Alkalinema sp. FACHB-956: one gene and its partners. The protein of the gene in region 3 binds, or shares a complex with, the protein of the main gene of each other region. Links are inferred from orthologs where the notes say so. Each region holds a gene or a part of one and is shown on either strand. Other genes may lie near its edges.

Region 1 (6,341 bases), on a different replicon or contig from region 3:
TTAGTATGGCAATCTCACCGATTTCCAAGATACCGCAGGAATTCTTGAGGTTGTTTTTCGGTGATTTCTCCAACTTCGTTGCGGAATTCACCAAGCTATGCTGGTAGCGTATCCGGTAAGGCAGCCGTTAGGATGGTTGAGGTCTACTGGTTATGTTGCTTGTAAGCTGCATAACTAGTCTCATGCAGTCCTAGATATGACGAGGGATTCCCTAGGAATCAATTCTTAGCCGATCGCAGTTGACCCCTCAGTCACTGCTTTGATCCCATCTAGGAGAATCTTGTTGCTGCCCCGACGGTTTGTCCTGAGCGGAACTGATTATGCAAGCCCAGCCCAACGATCGCACCTTTGATTCTTTTGTCGATATCGTGGCCGAGCCAACCATTGAGCCCACCACTAAGTTTCACACGATTTTTGTGGACTGCATGGAGATGTATGCCGATGCAGCCATGGTCGCTCGCTATTTGGATAATCATTCCGAGTGGTTTCGTCGCTGTGCCCAACCGATGAAGGCAGATCCGATCGGCAACACGGGCTATATCTTAACGATCGGGAATTATGGCGCTCTAGGGTACGAAATCGAACCTAAAATCGGTCTTGACCTGTTACCGCAACAAGAAAGTGTTTATCGGATTGAGACCATTCCTGTGCCTGGTTTTGTGGCTCCTGGTTACGATGTAGACTTTAGAGCCTCAATGGAATTGGTGGAACATGAGCCCACTGAAGAGGATGGACTAGATAACGGGGCAAAAATAACCCGTGTGCAGTGGCATTTGGATCTGACGGTGCAGATTCAATTCCCCAAGTTTATCCAAGCTCTCCCCAAATCGCTGATTCAGGCTACGGGGGAACGCTTACTCGATCAAATCATTCGCCAAGTGTCGCGCCGACTGACCCACAAAGTTCAGACGGATTTTCATAGCACCTACAATCTGACTATTCCTAAGACCCAACGACGCTGGTTTTTCCAATAGCATTCGGCTTTTCCTTGTCTTTTTCCCGTGGGCTAGCCATTTGCAGGGATTGCAGGTCGATCGAGCTATCTTTCCAATCCTGGGCTGCTTGACTAAGGACATAGCGCGCAACGGCTTCAATTTCCTCTAGGGTCAAATTATCGGAAAAGGCGGGCATGGCATTTTTGCCGTGGATAACCTGGTTTTTAATGGCCACGATCGAATCCATTTCGTACTTTTGCAAAGTCTCGAGGTGGAGATTTTTTTCGGCCAAGATCACGTTATTGCCACCAATGTGACAGGCCGAGCAATTTGCACTAAAAATTTTTTGTCCTAGGGAGGGTACTGGGGCAGAGGGGCTGGGGCTGACGGATGGCTTGGGGACTGGAGCAGGAGACATCAGCGCGGCGGAAGAGGGCAGTGGCCCCATCAGACTGAAACACCCCAGGGCAAACACGATCGTGATCAGTCTTTTCAACAGTCTCACAGCCTTTCTCCCACAACCCAAAAATCCACAAAACCACTATACCAACTCGTGTCTTCTGCCTAGAACTCTATTGAAGAACTCTACCTGGACCCACTGACTTAATCCCAGTATGAAAGCCTTAATCTCAGCATGCAAAAAGAGATGCTACTGAGTAGCATCTCTTTTCTGGAGTGAATTCTGCGTGGTTAAATTCTTGCTATAGATTATTGGATTGGGGATTGACTCAGTTCTACCACTCAGTCTCACCTAGGATATCCGGACAAGCAAGTATTCCCTAGAACCCTGGAGAGAACTAGTTGACAACGATTCTACCAACCATTCCTGCACCCCGGTGAGGCATACAGAAGTAGCTGTATTCACCCGCAGGAGCATCAGCAGGGAAAGTCACGGAAAAAGTTTTCCCTGCACCTTCCAAAGACTTATGGGACAGAGAAGCAGCGAGCGCGCTGTCTCCACCGGGAACTTTATCAAATTGCACATTATGGGGAGGCAATTGCCCAACTTCCCAAGTTACCGTGTCACCGGGTTTGATGTTAGCAACAGCAGGTTCAAATACCAGACCTTTGGTTGTCCCCATCTTCACCGTCACGTTAGCGGCTTCAGCAGAAGCAGCACTGAAGAAGAAGCTGCCAACAACTAAAATTACTGCAACTGCTGCAACAACCAGCTGCCGACTAACCTTAGCAAAAGCTTTCATATCGATCCCTCGGATACTAAAACCGTTCCATAGGAGATCATATCTTAGACGGGTTGTCGTAGGACAGGTCGTCGTAGGATTTTTTCGAGCTCACGCTTACAATCCACACTACAATTCACTGCGCTACATAGCCGATCGACCTTATTAAAAGAATTCACAGAGACGATCGACACCACTACATGGGCGATCGACCCCAACCGGGTGCAACTTCGGCGGCGCGGAGGATAAATGCGGCAATGCTTTCCACCTCTGCTGGAGAGAGCCAACTTTCGCTAACTTCCCGGCAGTATAAGTTGTCATCACTGCCATCGTAGGCCAGGGGGTGGCGCATGTAGGTGACTAAGGCATTGAGGGTATCACGGGGTGGGGTGGCTGCTTGCAGGGCGGGTAGGGCGAGAGACACGGTTGGATTGGCTAGAGTAGAGCCGCCAACATGACAACTTTGGCAAGTTTGGGAAAAGAGGGTTTTGCCCTGCAATAACTCTTGGTAGCCAACTTCTCGGGTGGCTCCAGTGCGATCGATCGGTAAACTAGCAGCCTCACTGGGTAAAACCTTAAGATATTGCGTCACGTAGGGATCCAAAGCGGCTTGGGCCGGAGCCGCAAACAGGACTATTGCTGGAAACACCAATGCCAGTAATAGTCCTAGCAAACAAGCGCGTCGTAAGCGATTCGTGAATGTTGTCAACATCGTTTTTGGTATCGAACTGTGGAAACAGCCCGGAGAGGTGTGGGGAAAACGAACACTGCGTAATGGAACCGATCTGGAATGGGTTTGGAACGGATCTGAACCCGTGAACGATCGAGGCTCAAATTGAAAGAAAAGCCGACCTCTGCATCTGCAAAAATCGACTTTCCTCCCAAATTATTTAATGATGAAACAACAGCTTCCAACTTAACTGGCTAGGCGAAAGCACTGGCGAAAGCACTATTGTGGCTAAGTTGAAGAATGCCTGAATCGATTACTAAATTCCTAGAAGTAGATCTTACCGCCGCCCCAACGATCGCCAACAACCTTGGGCTGCAATAGGATATGACCTGCAATTTCAAACAGATCATCATCGGTCAAGTTGCGCATTTCAGGGAAAATATCAGCGCTCTTCAAGCTGGGGTGAACTTCCGCGATCGACTCTGTCCCATCATAGGAGGTGGGATCCTTCATATAGTCAACCAGGGCTTCAATACTGTTCCGATTGGGGGTTGCCAATGACAGCGCTTCAGGATCTAAACCTACGTTGGGATCGGTTTTAGTAATTCCACCCACATGGCATTGAGCACAGGCGTATTGGAACAGCCGCTTCCCTTCGGAAACCTGCTTGAGGCTTAGAGTAACAGTATCCCCAGAAGAGTTGAGGGGGACTGTCCGAATCTTTGTGTCCAACTCGGCTGCCTGTGCCCCTTGGATGAATTGAAAAGTAAAGAATACGGCGGTTACGGCCAGCCAAAAGAATCTCTTAAGCATGGTTCTCCTTCAGAAGTGGCTCGGATCAGATTCACAACACAACAATGTCTTTTAATACCAATATCACGGGATTGGACAATCACTAATGGCAATCTTAGAGTTACCTTTACAAACTGCAACAAAAAGCTAGAATTGTCGATTTTTCAGATGGATCCCCCGAAAAACTGTTGCCCAAATTTCGGCAGAACCTTCCCTAAAATGAGCTGCGTAGTGAGCTGCGTTTCGACACAAGCATCTCACTACGAGCAGCTCACTCACGACTTCACTGAGAAATGCATTCCAAAACGGCTCTGCAATTACCCTTCAATGTGGCTTAGCGGCTTCACATCGGGCAGGTCACTCGCGAGATGATGGCGCACCAAATCCGTGGAAGCGGGGGTTGGCTGATGGAGATCGATTAACTGAGCTAACGTCTTTTTCAGTTGGGTGCGCGGCACAATCAGATCCACAAATCCGTGCTCCAAGAGGTATTCCGCCGTTTGGAAGTCATCGGGCAGTTTTTCCCGCAGGGTTTGTTCAACCACCCGTCGTCCCGCAAAGGCGATCGTGGCCTTGGGTTCCGCAATGATGACATCACCGAGCATGGCAAAGCTGGCTGTGACCCCGCCTGCGGTGGGATGGGTCAGCACAGGAATGTAGAGCAAGCGCTGATCACGATGACGATCGAGGGCACCGGAAATCTTCGCCATTTGCATAAGGCTCAACATGCCTTCCTGCATTCTGGCTCCCCCGGAGGCGCAGACAATAATCACCGGCAGGCGTTGTTGTGTGCCCCGTTCGATTAAGCGGGTCAATTTTTCGCCCACGACGGATCCCATGCTACCGCCCATAAAGCGGAAGTCCATGACCCCGAGGGCAACGGTTGTGCCTTCTAACTGGCCTACCCCAGTCTGCACCGCATCCACCAGCTTGGTTTTTTCCTGCATTTCCCGCAGGCGATCGGTATAAGGTTTACGATCGCGGAATCCCAGCGGATCTATAGACCGAACGGATTCATCCAGGGCGGTCCAAGTATCGGCATCAATTAGCTGACGAATGCGCTCATCGCTATAAACCCGCATGTGGTGGTTGCATTCCAAGCAAACCATCTGGTTGGTTCGCAAATCCTTGGTATACATCAACGCCCCACACGACTCGCACTTTGTCCACAGGCCATCTGCAATCTCTCGTTCCTGCTGCGGCTCTGAGGAAGGATTTTCTTTGCGCCGATTCGCAAACCAATCAAACAACGACATGGAAATTCACCGACTGGGTAGAAACTGGATAAACAAACGAAGCGATGAAAGTAGCACAGCCCCATACGACGATGAAGGCATTGCCGTCAAGGCATAACCGGGTACTGGCTGAAGCATTCACGGGTCATAACTGCTGGGCATAACCGAACTGGGTATAGCTGAACTAGGCACAACCCAAAATTGTAACCAAGGGTCACAACCAAAAGGGTTGACGGTCAAAAATGACTGGTGAAGGGATACCCGTAGGGGTCACTGTATCATAGACAGCCCCCTGCTCTGCTCCGTGTGCCGGAATTGGTCAGAGCAATCGAATGTCAGCAACTACTAACAAGGCGTCACAGGTATCGTGAAGTTTTAAGGCGATCGCACTAAACTGACAGACAGAGCACCGTTCCGGTGTGGGCAGGGCACGGATTATCTGTGCCCGAATTTATTTTTGGGTTCAGACTCTAGTCCACGACTGACAGGCCACGGCTGACAATCCCAGCCCATTGCGCCTTCCTCAAGGGGGCTCGACGGTGGGAAAAGAAGTTATCAGGATCCTGATAGGTGCAGTGGGGAGAAATGGCGATTTGCTCCGGTGCTAGCCCCAGTTGTTCAAGTTGGAGGGCATTGACTTGGCGCACATTGAGGCGCACTTTACCAACCTGCGGATCGGGTAACACGGGGGAATGGGGCAACGCTTGTAGATGGGCGATCGCTTCATCCAAGGCCATTTCAGGGGTTTCGGGGGCAATGGTTGCTGCCGTTTGCACCGCCACATCAGTATCTACCTGATAGACTTCCCCAGCGATCGCGGGTCCCATAGCTACCCGCAGATTAGCTAACTGACTACCGTGCTGAAGTAAACGTTCGATCGCCCCAGGCACGATTTTTTTTGCCGTTCCGCGCCAACCTGCATGGACTGCGGCCACCTGGCCCGTCTGGACGTCGCCAATGAGGACTGGGGTACAGTCGGCGGTACACACCCAAACCGCTTGATGGGCGTCCTGGGAAATCACCCCATCTCCATCGGGCAAATTATCAGCGTGCAGGGGGGAGGGCATCTCCGCCGGGGCTAAAACTTTGTCGCCGTGGACTTGCTTGGCACGATAGGCGATCGCCTGGGGATAGAGTTCGGCGGTCAGTTCAAACGGTGTTTTAGGCGCAAATTTCTGGGTAAACCAACCGTGCTGCCACGGTTCCAGTAAACTGCAAGTCAGGTAGGGCAGGTCGTTCCACGTTTGCCAATGCCAGGTATGCATAGAGTTCAAGTTCTGTAGGCCAAGTTCTAGGGCTCAAGCTGAGATCAACCCAGAGGGATAAACACAAACATGGTAGCGTTGATAGCGGTTTTCCCTAGGCAATCCATGCCAGCCTTTGCGCCCCTTACCCTGAGCCCGTGAGTCCGTGCCTTTTAACCTAGCCAAATTTGATGCTGCCTTGCAGACGTTGCTTCAATTCAATCATGGGTTGACTGCTGCAACTTTGCGGCCATCCCTCAAACTGCATTACTTTGCAGAACTCG
Region 2 (6,172 bases), on a different replicon or contig from region 3:
CCGATCGGGTGAAGGGGAGATTGTTATAAAATCCGCGCTGCACCAAATCCACAAAATTGCCCGCAGTCACCGGCGCACTGTAGCCATCCAGCACTGCTGTCACCGTTCCTTGGGTGGTTTGAATATCCACCGTGGCCCGTCCCTTTAATTGAGGTAAATTGCTGTATTCTTCAGGCACCTCATAGGGATAGCCCTGCACCATCAATTCCTCAAAGCTACCAATCCTATCCAGGAGGGCGGCCCGCTGATCCAACGTAGCCTGACGATTTTTGGCTTCTAGACCCGCTTGCATCTGGCCAATCTCTGCCTGAATGTCTCCCAGCAGTGCTTCCGCTTGGGGCTTGCGATCGTCGGGGATACTGCCGAGCAAGGCGGCCTGCTTATCTGCCACAACTCGCTCAGCACGGTTGAGATCCGCTACCACTGCGCCCCATCGTCGATTGGCTCGCAATTGCTGGGAAATATCTTCGATCGCGGCTTGGAGCTTCCGAACCTCAGGATTTTCAATGGGGAGTGCATAGCGCAGTAACGCTTTTGGATCCGTAATAGCATTCCCTTGGGGCAATGCTTGGGTGCTGGGCATCCAATAACTCCAGGCCAAGCAAGCCAGTGCCAGAACGAGTAGCTGGCGCTTCAACCGATTCCAAAAAGACATAGTTATCCCATCGATCGCACGATTTCAATCCTTGTGATGATTGTGCCACAGTCAGGGAGCCCTCAGGCCGAGCAAATATTGAAGCGATGGAAAAAGAATCAACAGCGCTGGCGTTGAGTGGGTCGATCGCCCTAGTCATCTAGAAACGCCTCAGAAAAGTCACGAACAGAACGTCACGCGCAACGGTACAATAAGTTGCCGAATGTTTTGCCGAATGTATTTTAGTGACCCATGATCTCCAGTAATGATTTTCGCCCTGGTGTCAGCATTGAGCTTGATGGTGCGGTTTGGCGTGTCGTTGAGTTTCTCCATGTGAAGCCCGGTAAAGGTGCCGCTTTTGTTCGAACTAAATTGAAGAACGTTCAAACGGGAGGGGTGGTTGAACGAACCTTCCGAGCTGGGGAAACGGTGCCGCAGGCCACACTGGAAAAAAGCACCATGCAGCACACCTATAAGGACGGTGATGAGTACGTCTTTATGGACATGGAGACCTACGACGAAGGTCGGCTGACAGCGGCGCAAATCGGCGATCGGGTGAAATATCTGAAAGAAGGCATGGAAGTGGATGTCGTCAAATGGGGCGACAAAGTCATGGAAGTGGAACTGCCCAACTCCGTTGTTCTAGAAGTGATTGAAGCCGATCCTGGTGTTAAAGGGGATACTGCAACGGGTGGAACCAAACCGGCTAAAGTCGAAACCGGAGCAACGGTGATGGTACCTTTGTTTATCTCAGTGGGTGAAAAGATTCGTGTTGATACCCGCGATGACAAGTATCTGGGTCGTGAGAACTAAGCGAAATCTCATTTCCTAGAATCACTGTAATCACACCACCATCATTACAATTCAGGACTCATAGCTTCCCGATCGGGAGTTATTGGGGCATTTATTTGAGGGAGCAAGATTAAGCCGTGGCACTGAACTTCAACGAACTTCGTGATTTACTCCTAGCTTTAAATCAAACGGACATCGCGGAGTTGACGTTAAAGAGTGAGGAGTTTGAACTCACCGTGCGGCGGGGCACAACAGCCGAAGCCATTCCTGTCGCACGGGTTGAGGTTCCAGTTTTACAGCAGCCCGTGATTGCTGAGACTGCGGCCATTCCCGTTGCTGCTCCTCCAACTGCCCCCGCTGCGCCTCCCCATACAGCAGACCAACGGTGGGTTGAGATTAAGTCACCCATGGTTGGTACCTTCTATCGCGCCCCTGGCCCCGATGAACATCCCTTTGTCGAAGTGGGCGATCGGGTGCGTTCTGGCCAAACCGTCTGCATCATTGAAGCAATGAAGCTGATGAATGAAATCGAAGCTGAGATTTCAGGGGAAGTGGTCGAAATTTTGGTGCAAAATGCCCAGCCCGTTGAGTTTGGTCAAGTGCTGATGCGGGTTAATCCTGCTTAGGCCAGCGAACCCTGTAGGACACCAGGGACAAGGCAACGGTGTCTCTGGTGGTTTTATTGACTTTGATAACTCTATTGCTATACGACGAAATATCAGCATAAGATGTGGGGATCATTGCTACTTCGTTATTTGGTTTTCTTGCAGCCTATATGGAACCAGTAGCATCCGTGCCCCAGGAAGTTGTTCAACAGGTCGCCGACTACTTTAGTGTGTTAGGCGAACCGATGCGGTTGCGCATTTTGAATTTATTGCGTGATGGTGAGAAGTGTGTGCAGGACTTGGTGGAGGCGACGGAAACCAGTCAGGCCAATGTCTCTAAGCACCTGAAAGTCATGTTGCAAGCGGGAATTTTGACTCGCCGCAGTCAAGGGACTTTAGCATACTACAGTGTGGCGGATGAGCTGATTTTCGAGCTGTGTAATCTGGTCTGCGATCGCATTGCGACCCGGATTGAACAGCAAGCTCAGCATTTCCGCTCCTTTAGCCTTGCCAGCAAACCCGACTCGCAGTAAGTGCCTGGGTATTAATGAACTGTATTAATGCACTGTTCAATGCGCCATAGCAGCGTGCTACCGATCGGTCTATGTTTGGCGCTTGTGAGTTTAACTACTCCCTGTGAGTTTGACAACTCTTTACTGTGAGTTTGTCTACTTTTGAGCTGACTTGAGATCGGCTCCTGTGTAGCCAGTGGTGATCCACAATAAAGCCCGACCGCCATCTCGAATTGTTTTTGCCATCGGTTCCTCTGGGGTAGGGGGAACCGATTCAATTTTGACTGGATGGAAAATAATGCCTCGACTGCCCAGAACAATTTCGCCAATCAGGCTGGCACGACGCATGTGGTAGTCGGAGGTCACGAGATAAATATTACGAATTCCTCGCGCTTGCAGTTCGTCGGCCAGGGTGGTGAAGTTTGTCAAAGTATCCACGGCACGGTAGTCCAGATGAACCCGATCGAAGCTGACACCGGCATCATTAAACACCCATTCCGCGTATTCCTGGGGCGCACCGGAAGAAATCCAAATGGGGAGTTGAGGATGTTTTTGGGCAAATTTTGCTGCAAATTGTTCGCGGCTTGGCTCGCCTCCTAATACCAGTACCGCCTGGGGTTGGGTAAACCACATTCTTGCTTGGCGATAGCCCAAGCCCACGAAAATAGGCAAGAACAGCAACACCCACCAAGGGAAACTGAGTTTTCTCCGTTTGGCCGTCTGCCGTTGCAGTTGCCGCCGTTTGAACACCAATGTGCCCCGTCCACCCATGACTAACTCGCTATGAAGTTTGCGCGATGCTGCTACGAATTTCCCAGGAACGCGGGTTAAATCAGTAGACCTTGTAGAACTTTAAAAGATGGCTAGCGAGGATCACTAGACTTGTGGCGAGCAACTTAGCGAGGAGAACGTCCCTCCGATTCGGTAGATTTGGACTGGGAGATCGCGGCTTTAATTCTAGGAAGTTCCAGAAATTCTTGGGTCGCAGCAATCAGCCGATCGCCCCACAGGTTTTCCTTTAAAAATTTGATATCACTGTAACGGCTATCTAGCTTCACAGCGGCTTCACCCAGTTTCAGTCCTTGATCTTGGTCGCCTGTCTGATAGGTTGCTACGGCTAAGGCCAGTTTTGGCTCTGCCCCAGTACTATCTGTTGCAGCGGCAACGGACAGCTTCCAGAGTCGAATCGCTTCCTTAACGTCTCCGATCTCGTACTTGATCAACCCAATATTGTTCAGGGGGTACCAAAATTTTTTATCCTGGGCGTAGGCTTTTTCGTAGGTTGCGATCGCCTCGTTCTTTTTCCCGGACATCAAATAAGCATTTCCCAGGTCAAACAACGCACCGGGAACATTGGGTTTGAGCGCTAAGCCCGATTGCAGGGACTCGATCGCCTTGGGATAATCTTTTTTCTGGAAATAGGCATTGCCCAAGCGGAACCAAATTGCAGATTCCTTCGGTTCTAGGGCCTTGGCCTTTTGTAGGGCAGCAATACTTAGATCAGTTTTGTTATCAGCTAGATATAGCCCCCCCAACACCGACCACACATCCGGATTCTTGGGAATCAGTTGGGTTGCCAACTTTGCACGGGTAATGGCAAGGTCAAACTGTTGCAACTGTGCCAGTTGAATCGATTCTCCTAACAGGTCATTGCCCTCACGTTCCAACTGCCGATCGTCGAGATGGGGCAAATGGGGAACCAGGTAAGCGATCGCAGGACGCCTTGCAATGCCGGAGTTCAACAACAGGATAGTAAAGAGAAGCGCAATCCGTTTATACACAGTGGTTTAACAGGTTGGGTTTAACAGGTTTAACAAATGATGTTACAGGGGTCTGAAGTCTGACACCGTTAGCTTAATCGATCAAGGCTATCTTGGGGCAGTCAAATCAAAATTTTTTTTGTACATCACTGGCAGAAGGTTTGATCTATGCTATTAAGCTTTGGGGCGCTCACTCCAGTATAAAACGTTCCTTGATTCTGATGGCAGTGCCCAGTTTCCCTCCCAATGGTTTCTATGGATCCTTACTTTAAAGTCGAAGTTCTCTCCCAAACCCCGAATCCCCAACAGACCATTTATGCGGCCATGCACCAAGACTATGCTGAAGGCTTTGTCTGGGATGAGCGCGATCGCTTCCCCGATGAACCCAAAGCTGGGGAGGTCGTCATTCGTAATCTGCTGGCGGGAAACCGGGGGCACTTTGGGCCGATCGAGCATCCCCAAATCGTGCTGAATTGTGGTTGGTTTCCCCACAGTGTGATGCAGCAGGCGAGAACCCACCGTGTTTCTGTCAGTTTTGATGTGCAGTCCGGTCGATACACCGGGCAGAGAATTCTGGATGTGGTGGATGGTAAGCGGGAGCTGGAAGAAGTGTTTTATCTCCGGCCCGTGGGGTTTTATACCGATCGCCAGGGTGCGAAGTATGAGTACACAGCTACGGCTCGCCAGACCGATCGGGACTGGTGCGAAAAACTCGCTCAACACTACGCCCACAAAATTCGGGTTGAAGGCTATGCTGAGGAGCACGCGCGGGACTTGATCCCCTATGCAATTCGGCAGCATTTTGTGGTGAGTTTTAACTGCCGGAGTTTGATGCACTTTTTGGACTTGCGGGCAAAAAATGATGCGCAATTGGAGATTATTCAACTTTGTGAGTTGATCTGGCCGCATTTTGAAGCTTGGGTTCCCGCGATCGCGGAGTGGTACCACAAAAACCGCTGGGGCAAAGCTCGACTGTCTCCCTAGGGGGTTGAGCTAGGGGATTTAACCTAGAGTATTTAACCTAGGAGGGGTAACTCTGATTTAACTCTGGTTTGACTGGGGTTTGACTGGGGTTTGACTATAGGAGGTTGAACTCTAGGGCTGACCTCCCGTGGAGAACCGGGGAGGAAATGGATACCTGTGGGGAACTTGGGGCATGAATTCAATGCACGATCGGCAATTTCAGTCGGTAAAATGCTCTAGACAAAAGCGGTGGCAAATATTATCGGTGATACAACTTATCGGTGATACAACCCTTCGGTAGTAGAAACATCGGTGGCAAAAACGGTGGGGGAGAAACGACGATGAACTTAGTCGATATTTTCAACAAGGGCGGCCCAACCATGATTCCCTTGTTGCTATTGTCTGTTTTGGCTGTAACCGCAATTTTTGAGCGGATTCGCTTTTGGTTTACGGTTCTGAAACAGGAGCGGGAAGTCGTTAACCGAATTTTGGATGCTTCCCGTCGCGATTGGATGCTCGCCAGTGAAATTGCGCGCCAAGCCTACGACCAACCGATCGGGCGTTTTCTCTACGCTGCCCTGAGATTGCAAGCTCCGGATCCAGATCTGTTTCGCTTGGCCCTGGAATCCGCCGCTGATGAAGAAATTGCTGGGATGCAACGGGGGAATAAGGTTCTAGAAGCTGTGATTGCCATGGCTCCGTTGCTCGGTTTGCTGGGAACGGTTTTGGGATTGATTCAAACGCTGTACTCCATCACGGTGACAGCCTTGGGAACGGAAGCCTCTAAGGATGCGGTCGGCGGGATTGGGGCATCGTTGATTAGTACGGCAACAGGGCTAATTGTGGCGCTGGTGGCCTTGGGGTTTTATCGCATTTTTCAAGGGTTGATCTTTAACCAAGCCAAAG
Region 3 (8,082 bases):
TATTGGCGGCTCCGCTCAGCGCTTCGGCTCCGCTCAGGCCCATGGTGCGGCGGAAAATTTTGGCAAAGAGCGCCACGATCGGTTGAATCAGGCGCAAATTGTAGAGCAAGGCCATCAATGCTGAGAAAAAGATGACTGAGGGTAAGGCGCGGAAGGCCAGCACGTAGCCAAGATTTAAATTCTCCGGACTAAGGCGATCGCCCGCAACCGGCACATAGGCAGGCGTGACCGTGCGAGCAATCCAACGCCCCGCTGCGATCGGCCCGGTGGGCTTCGTGAAATCTGGTACCAGCAAATCGCCAAACAGAAACCTTGCCCCGGCTTCCGTTGCATCCAGAACGGCATTAATATTGCGGCTCACCAGTTCAATCACCAACCGACTGGTTTCCACCTGAAATACCAACAGTCCTAAGAGGAGCTGCAAACCCAGCCCCCACAAAATCACCTTCCAGGGAATTTGGCGGCGATTTTCCGATCCCAACCATGCAATGCCGCAGAGGGCAAACAGGCCCACAAACGACAGGAAATTTAACCCAGACACTAGCAATATCGTCCTAACAGGTCATTCCAACGGATCTTCAGCAGGTCGATTAGCATCTTTAGCGAGTCCTGCAACAGGTTAACCTTAGACACTTTGGCCTGATGAGACTTGGACACTGTAGCAGGAATTTCCCCGATCGAGAAGCCCCACTTATGGGCCAGGTAGATGAGCTCAACATCAAAGGAAAACCCTGTTAACCGTTGTTGGTCAAACAGAACCTGGGCAGTCTCGCGGCGAAACCCCTTGAGTCCGGCTTGCATATCGCGATAGTCCAGCCCAAGGATTGCCCGAGAAAATCCGTTGTAAATTTTGCCTGCCACTTTGCGCAAGGGGCTGACCCGTCGCAGACTCACGGCCACCTGATTGCGGCAGCCGATCACGACATCGTGGTCGTAGAGCTTTTCAATCAACAGATCCAGGTGATCCAGGGAATAGGCCAGATCGCTATCCAGAAAACAGAAAAAATCACCGGGAAGCTCGGACTGACTGCACCACATTCCCCTGCGAATGGCATGACCTTTCCCCCCCTGGGGATGGTAGGACAGGAGTTGAATCTGCTGATGCCCCGCAGTGCGGATATGGTCGCTGATCATCATGGGCGTCCGATCGCGGGATCCATCGTTAACGAAGAGGAAAATATAGTTGGGGTGGTTTTCCAGATAGGCATCGATCGCGTTGAGGGTGCGTTCAATGCAGGCTTGTTCGTTGTAGACCGGGAGCACAATCACCGCTTCGGCTAGATGGGGCGGGGGGGGGGGGGAATCGTCAGTGGATAGCGAAGTCAGGAGGCCACCGGACATTGGCGCGATCGGTGTAAGAAGGGCTGTGTTGGCTGTGCGATCGAGCCAAGCCCGCGATCGAGATTGCAAACGACGGATCATTTTTTTCATAGCACGCTCCCCACTTCTCCATTCACACCCAGGACTCTCTCAACTTTCGACCCTATCTTCAAATCCGATCCTGTTCAAACTAGCCTACTCCAACCTGCCAGCCGTCTCCAATGGGTCCATTCTGGCAGTCCTCTGCTTGCCAGCACTATCGGGCAAATGGCTGGAGGGGCTCCTGCTGGCGAAATTGTTCCCATTGTTGCAGAGCGGCTGCTTGATTGGGCTGACCTTTGGCTAGCAGCACGACCCCTTCCTGCACGGTGACCAAGCCGTAGAGATGAGCCCCGATCGCTTCATCAAACAGGGGCAGAATTCTGGCTAGGGCGGTTTGATCCTCCTTAAAAGCTGGTTGATACTGCAACATTTGCCAAAAGTCAGCTACTAGATAGTCGCTTTCCAGCAGTTGGCCCCGATCGTCCCAGATCGATCGCGCCGGTAGCCGCAGTAAGGCCCGCCGACTGGACAGGTGGGGAATCAGGTAGGTTGTGGCAGACACGCTAGCCCGATCGGGAATTTGGCGGAGAACCCCTTGAATCGCTTGGGCATGGTGCCACTGTTGCGGTAGGGAAACGTAGACCCAAGGCCGAATCGAATCGGGAATCAGCCAGGAAAAAGCCCGATTGGGATTCGAGGTCATCGTCAGGACGATCGACAGCACAATGCCCATCAGCCAACCCTTGCGGAATTTCGGCGTAAATTGTTGCGGATGGGCTGCCCACCAGAGAATTGCGCCATAGAACAGTCCCGGCACCACCACCAAGGCGTAGCGCAGGCTGATGGAGAGGGCGGAAATGCCCGATTGCAGGAACAACGACAACAGCGGCACACTGGTCAACACCCAGGTCGCTGGCGATAGCGCGGAAATCATGCCCAACGATAGCCAATGGCGCAATAGGTAGGCAATGCGTCGATCGATCGGCCAAAACACACTGCTGAGGAACTGAATCGGATGGGTGACAATTCCCCACAAGACTTCCAGAGTGCTGGGATTGTCAGACTGGACAAACTGACGAAAGCGCGTTGCTAGATAGAGCCGGGAATTATCGGTAGAAAACTGCGGCAGAATCCAATTGGTGACGAGGGCCACGTAACTAAAGGCGATCGCACAGAGGGCGACCCCTAGCTTGGGCGATCGACGGCTGGAGAGTAAATACAGCCCAAACCCGCAGAGAATCATGCCCCCCACTTCTTCTCGGATGCCTAGCAGGGCTACGATCGCCGCTGCAAACCACAGCCAGCGCCGCTTTTCAAAGGCCAGCAGCATCCCAAAGGCAAACAGCGGAATTTGGCAATGTTCATAAAAGTTGGCTAAGGTCGGTGCGATCACCGCATTGGCCGCGTAATAGCTTCCTGTAATCCACAGCGATCGCTCCGGCGACAGATAGCACCGCGCCAAGCTGTAGAGCAACCATCCCCCGATCGTCATTAATCCCACTTGCAAGACAGTTAGGGTAATGGGATGGGGCGCGATCGCGTACAAGGGCAGCCAGAGGAGAAAATCCACCACAAAATGCTGGCCCAGGTGCAGAAAATTGACCCGTGGAATCACACCATCCTGCAAAGATTCCACGGAATTCCCGGACGTTAGGGAACTTTGGAACCAGTGGCCGTGCAGGTTATTCCAAAACAGTTGGTTAAACAGGCCGTGGTCATAGGAACTGTAGAACGTGAAATAGCGATGCAGGGAAAAAAAGAGCAACAGGCTAAAGAAAATGCAACTGAGCCCCAGCATTCGTCGGGCTCCCAGCCGATCGGGACTCTGCCAAACAGCCTGAAGGTGACTTTTCAGCTTGTGCACTGCAAGGAGAGGGTTCACTGAAAGAAGCATTGCCTGCCAGCCCTATGATTTTGCTGCGATCCAGTCTAGCCCCGCTGAAACATCACCTTATCCACAAAGTTGGTGTAAATATCGCCCTGTTGGAATTCAGGGGTTTCTAGGATTTTTTGGTGAAAGGCGATCGTGGTAGGTAGGCCCGTCACGGCACATTCCCGCAAAGCGCGCTTCATGCGCCGAATCGCCGAAGGGCGATCCTCAGCCCAAACAATCAGTTTGCCAATCAGGGAATCATAGTAGGGCGGAATTTCGTAGTCGGTGTAGACGTGGGAATCCATGCGGACACCGGGGCCACTGGGGGGCAAATAGCCGCTAATTCGTCCAGGGCTGGGCCGGAAGTTGTGTTCTGGATCCTCTGCATTGACCCGACATTCGATCGCGTGGCCCTTAAGCTGGATCTGCTCCTGGGTCAGATGCAGCTTCTCACCCTGGGCAATGCGGATCTGCTCAGCAATCAGATCCACCCCTGTCACCATTTCCGTCACAGGATGCTCCACTTGAATCCGGGTATTCATTTCCATGAAGTAGAACTCCCCGGACTGATCCAGCAGAAATTCCACGGTTCCCGCCCCAACATAGTTGATGGCCTTGGCCGCCAGCACAGCAGCCGTTCCCATTTTTTCCCGCAGTTCCGGCGTCAGGGCGCAACTGGGCGATTCTTCCAAGAGCTTTTGGTGCCGCCGTTGGATGGAGCATTCCCGTTCACCTAGGTGGATCACATTGCCGTGACTGTCCGCCAGAATTTGGAACTCGATGTGGCGGGGATTTTGCACAAATTTCTCAATGTACACCCCGGAGTTGCCAAAGGCCGCTTCAGCTTCCCCCTGGGCCGCGAGGAAGGATTTTGACAGTTCCTCCTCCCCATGCACGAGGCGCATTCCCCGTCCGCCGCCGCCTGCTGTGGCTTTAATAATCACGGGATAGCCGATCGACCGGGCAATGGTGCGGGCTTCTTCTTCCGTTTCCACCAAGCCTTTACTACCGGGAACCGTCGGCACCCCTACCCGCTGCATGGTTTTCTTGGCAGTGGACTTGTCGCCCATCGATCGAATCGAATCCGGCGACGGGCCAATGAACACAATCTTGTGATCGGCGCAAATCTCTGCGAAGCGGGCATTTTCTGCCAAAAAGCCATAGCCGGGATGAATGGCGGTGGCATTCCGAGTGAGCGCGGCTGCAATGATGTTGGGAATGTTGAGATAGCTTTTATTGCTTGGGGGCTCGCCAATACAAACGGCTTCATCAGCCAATTGGACATGCAGCGAATTACGATCGATCGTGGAATGGACAGCCACAGTGGCAATCCCCATCTCTTCGCAGGTGCGAATAATCCGCAACGCGATTTCACCCCGATTAGCAATCAAAATTTTGGAAAACTGCATGTTCTAACTAGCGTCCTTCCCGGTCTGACGGATGTACCTAAAAAAAGGCTAATCAGTAGGATAGGGCTTTTGGGGGACAGGGGGAAGGAGAAACTTAAAGAGAAACTTTTTGAGAGGGGGGAATTCTCGGGTCAAGTAAGGGAATTGCGTACAAATGAAATCCCCAGTGGGTAGGCGGGTAGATGGGTAGGCGGGTAGGTGGGTGAATAGGGGCTGTTATCTATTAACTGTTATTTCTTATATTTCTTAGTAGTCAATTCCTCAGGCAGATCATCCTCAATTCAGCCTAGGGCGAGGGCTTGGGCAGTTGGTACATAATCGGTTGGGCAATGGCTGACCACCAAGGCGCGTTGATTTGGGCAGCATCTAAAGCTTGGGCTGCCCAGGTATTACAGGTTCTCGCCAGGGAATAATGCCCCGTCCCTTCATAAAAGCCACTGGTGGGAGAAAAGGCATTTTGGATCCGGATGGGTTTCCCTTGGTTGAGCTGAAAGGAGCCTTTGAGGTAGGCCACGAGATTTAAGTAATCGGCTCGACTGACGCCAATGCAACGTAGATCAACCCCAGCGTCGTTGGGGAGTTGGTCGTAGCCCTGCACATGCATCGTGGTGGGATTTCCCGGCCAAAACAGCGATCGCAGCGTTCGACTCACTTTCAGTTGCTGCAAGCTGGGCGTATTCCTATAGAAGTCCCGATCGCCCCAGCCGAATTTTAAATATTGATAATTGCCACGGGTCTCGGAACCGATCGTTTTTAAGTCTAGGAACCCGCGCCAATCAAACGCTTCATTTTGGACGGGCAGGATCAGATTGACATGTAACGCTTCTCCCGCCACGTAGACCCGATAGGGACTGGCTTCACAACGTAACGGTTGGTAGCCCCAACGACGGGGAAGAACGGCAGCCAGGGAACTCAGAGCGACGATCGTCCCACTGGCAATTCCCACCCACTTAATGAGTCGGTGGAGGGTCAGTCGGTTTCGTTCTAGCCGATGGAGACGAATCGTCGGCAAATCCATGGAGGTGTGTAACCCCACTCGATGTAATCGCTTCATTAAGTCAACAGGAACTCAGATCAACAGGAACTCACCCGCCTTCCAGATCAACAGCCCCAACCCCAGTCAATGCTTCAAAACAATGTTGTAGGTCAACGGAGCCGGGATTCTGAAAGGAATAACGCAAAGGCTCTTCGATCGTGACACATCTGTTTGGGGTTCACAGCATAGAAGGTGCACTTTCCCAACCGTACCTTTACGGCATTCCTGTAACGGAGCCTATGCCCACAACCGCTTGCTCCCACCCACAACAGATTTTGTGGAGGTCAACAGGTTCATCTAAAAATTTTCGAGATAACCCTTGACGCTTTGTAACAAATTGTTTACATTAGTTTACATAAGTTAACAAGTCTCGAGGCAAGCCTCCAAAAAAGGTTTGAGACGGAGTTGGTGAGGCAAATCCTTGGACTTGGGGACAGTTGAACGGTTAATAGACTTGACTTGAGGAGACTTGGTATGTTTGCACCGATCGTGGTTTTGGTTCGTAACTTCTTGGGTAGCGAGCGCTTCGTGGCGTTACGGGGTAAGGCGATCGCGCAACATTCCAAAGTGATTACCAACGTTTGCAACACTCTGGGCATCGATCGCACCCAGCGGCAAAACCTCATCCGTCTAGCCCGCGACAACGGCAAGCGTTTGGGTCTGCTGGCCTAGGCTAGTGAGGGATTCTCTAGGATAAAGAACTAAAGATTTGTAAAGTTTGAGCGCAGCGGATCGACAATTGTGCATATCCATCAATGGCTTGGGTATCTTAGAGGAAGAGCCACACGTTGTAGGATGCACAGGTTGCAAAACGCGCAGGTTGTAGAATGCACAGGCAATCAGAGCCATGTATTATTACGACTCCCAACGCTTCGTAACGACTCCGCTGCAATAGGTTTGGCTGATTGTCAATAGGTTTGGCTGATTGTTAATAGGATTGGGTTTCGGGTCAGTGTTCGGCGTGAAGGGTCACGATCGAACAACTGCGAGGTCACTCAATCCTTTTCTATTGCGTTGATTTTTATACGTTGATTTTTATGCGTTGATTGCGTTTATTTACTGCGAGTTGCGAGTTGCGAGTTGCGAGTTGCGAGTTGCGAGTTGGTTTAATCAGCGGCTGATGGAGGGTGGCGATGAAATCCAATCGTGGCCGCATGGGAGCGATCGCACAGTACGGTAGGCTAGAACACGATCGCTGCTAAGGTTAGTTGCCTACGAGGTTAGTTGCCCTATGCTATTTCGCAAAAAGCCTGTCGCTACAGAAAAGCGTGTTCTGCTGAAAAATATTTCCTGGGCGAAGTTAGAAGAATTACTGGCAGAACTGGGCAGCGATCGGGAAGCCCATTTGACCTACGATCGCGGGCGTCTGGAAATGATGACGCCTTTAGAGGAGCACGATCGCTGCAATCGCCTCCTGGAATCTTTGTTGCTGGTGGTTGCCGATGAGATGGGTGATTCTCTGGTCAGTCCCGGCAATGTCCTGCTGCTGCAACCGGAGATCGGGCTGGCTGTACAACCCATGGCTTGTTATTACCTAGACAATGCACCCTCGCTCCCCCCATCCGGCAAACTTGATGTGACCCAAGTGCCTCCACCGGATATCGCGATCGAGATCGCCTTGCAGGAGCCGGATAGTCCCAAGCGATTGGCCCTGTACGAAGCCATGGGAGTCCCGGAAGTCTGGCAGTATGTCACCACCGTGGGCGATGAGGTCTTGAAGGGGAATTTGAAAATTTGGGCCCTCGATCGTGATGGATATGGGCCTGTGGAAACCAGTCCTGCCTATGAATTCCTAAGCACGGCAAGAATCAGTGAGTTCCTCGCCGAAAGCGAAACCCTAGGGCTGGCAAGAGCGCTCACCCTGCTGCGATCGTGGGTCAAAACCCAAGGGTAAACTCCATAATCTAGATAGGGAATGCGTCCCGATGAGGGTGGATACGTTCAACTGAGAGTAGTTCTCCCACATGTTGCGTATCCAACACAGGAGCAATTAACATGCCAAAACCCAGATACGACGAAGACGAAAACGTTTCAAGGCACGCAGCGGCTGAAAAAGCAGACTGTGAGGAAATGGCGGAAAGGTATGGATGGGAACTGGTTGGTGTTGAAGAAACCAGTGATTCCGTTCTTGAGGCTGATTGTGTGTTTGCAGGCAAAACCGAATTTCCAAAGTCTTACTACGACACCGACAACGAGGATGGCGACGATGCGTAAATACATTGTCTTTCGAGCAGAACGGCGCTCACCTAATTGGAAGGAGCGTAAACTACAGCATACTCAAGCACTTACCGACATTCTCGCAGAACACTACGATTGCTCAGATAAACCCATTCCAGAACCGGGCTATCGACCCACTGAATTTATCCGTGTCGATCAGCTCCACGACCCCAAAGAACATGGTC

Evidence for each region. Proteins that work in one complex are often made in the same cells at the same time.
Region 1: the proteins of accC (region 3) and accD are in contact, whole or in part, in a solved structure (PDB 8UXZ), measured with the Escherichia coli proteins. The link is inferred for Alkalinema sp. FACHB-956 from one-to-one orthologs.
Region 2: the proteins of accC (region 3) and accB are in contact, whole or in part, in a solved structure (PDB 8UXZ), measured with the Escherichia coli proteins. The link is inferred for Alkalinema sp. FACHB-956 from one-to-one orthologs.

What each region holds. Positions count from the first base shown.
Region 1 is NZ_JACJRC010000001.1:439,432-445,772, forward strand. Bases 2,866-5,817 are described here. They hold accD (acetyl-CoA carboxylase, carboxyltransferase subunit beta), read right to left. Parts: upstream 4,835-5,817; coding sequence 3,896-4,834; downstream 2,866-3,895. Other genes in these bases: psbV (photosystem II cytochrome c-550), read right to left, coding at 3,111-3,599; pgeF (peptidoglycan editing factor PgeF), read right to left, coding at 5,284-5,817. Also shown: H6G21_RS01770 (DUF1997 domain-containing protein), read left to right, coding at 321-974; H6G21_RS01775 (c-type cytochrome), read right to left, coding at 943-1,440; petE (plastocyanin), read right to left, coding at 1,733-2,137; photosystem II cytochrome PsbV2, read right to left, coding at 2,313-2,828; more of pgeF, read right to left, coding at 5,818-6,078; H6G21_RS01805 (biotin--[acetyl-CoA-carboxylase] ligase), read left to right, coding at 6,224-6,341.
Region 2 is NZ_JACJRC010000003.1:130,981-137,152, reverse strand. Bases 525-3,307 are described here. They hold accB (acetyl-CoA carboxylase biotin carboxyl carrier protein), read left to right. Parts: upstream 525-1,563; coding sequence 1,564-2,052; downstream 2,053-3,307. Other genes in these bases: H6G21_RS05770 (YdcF family protein), read right to left, coding at 2,700-3,307; H6G21_RS05775 (metalloregulator ArsR/SmtB family transcription factor), read left to right, coding at 2,202-2,564; efp (elongation factor P), read left to right, coding at 887-1,447; H6G21_RS05790 (peptidylprolyl isomerase), read right to left, coding at 525-655. In the rest of the region: more of H6G21_RS05790, read right to left, coding at 1-524; more of H6G21_RS05770, read right to left, coding at 3,308-3,314; H6G21_RS05765 (tetratricopeptide repeat protein), read right to left, coding at 3,440-4,324; thyX (FAD-dependent thymidylate synthase), read left to right, coding at 4,559-5,287; H6G21_RS05755 (MotA/TolQ/ExbB proton channel family protein), read left to right, coding at 5,608-6,172. UniProt on the Escherichia coli protein: This protein is a component of the acetyl coenzyme A carboxylase complex; first, biotin carboxylase catalyzes the carboxylation of the carrier protein and then the transcarboxylase transfers the carboxyl group to form malonyl-CoA.
Region 3 is NZ_JACJRC010000002.1:178,648-186,729, reverse strand. What follows is about bases 2,469-5,392. They hold accC (acetyl-CoA carboxylase biotin carboxylase subunit), read right to left. Parts: upstream 4,645-5,392; coding sequence 3,292-4,644; downstream 2,469-3,291. Other genes in these bases: H6G21_RS04205 (DUF2459 domain-containing protein), read right to left, coding at 4,931-5,392; H6G21_RS04215 (DUF2079 domain-containing protein), read right to left, coding at 2,469-3,244. Outside these bases: H6G21_RS04225 (nucleoside transporter C-terminal domain-containing protein), read right to left, coding at 1-541; H6G21_RS04220 (glycosyltransferase), read right to left, coding at 541-1,431; more of H6G21_RS04215, read right to left, coding at 1,577-2,468; more of H6G21_RS04205, read right to left, coding at 5,393-5,698; H6G21_RS04200 (electron transporter), read left to right, coding at 6,155-6,352; H6G21_RS04195 (Uma2 family endonuclease), read left to right, coding at 6,912-7,574; H6G21_RS04190 (hypothetical protein), read left to right, coding at 7,676-7,894; H6G21_RS04185 (hypothetical protein), read left to right, coding at 7,887-8,082. UniProt on the Escherichia coli protein: This protein is a component of the acetyl coenzyme A carboxylase complex; first, biotin carboxylase catalyzes the carboxylation of the carrier protein and then the transcarboxylase transfers the carboxyl group to form malonyl-CoA.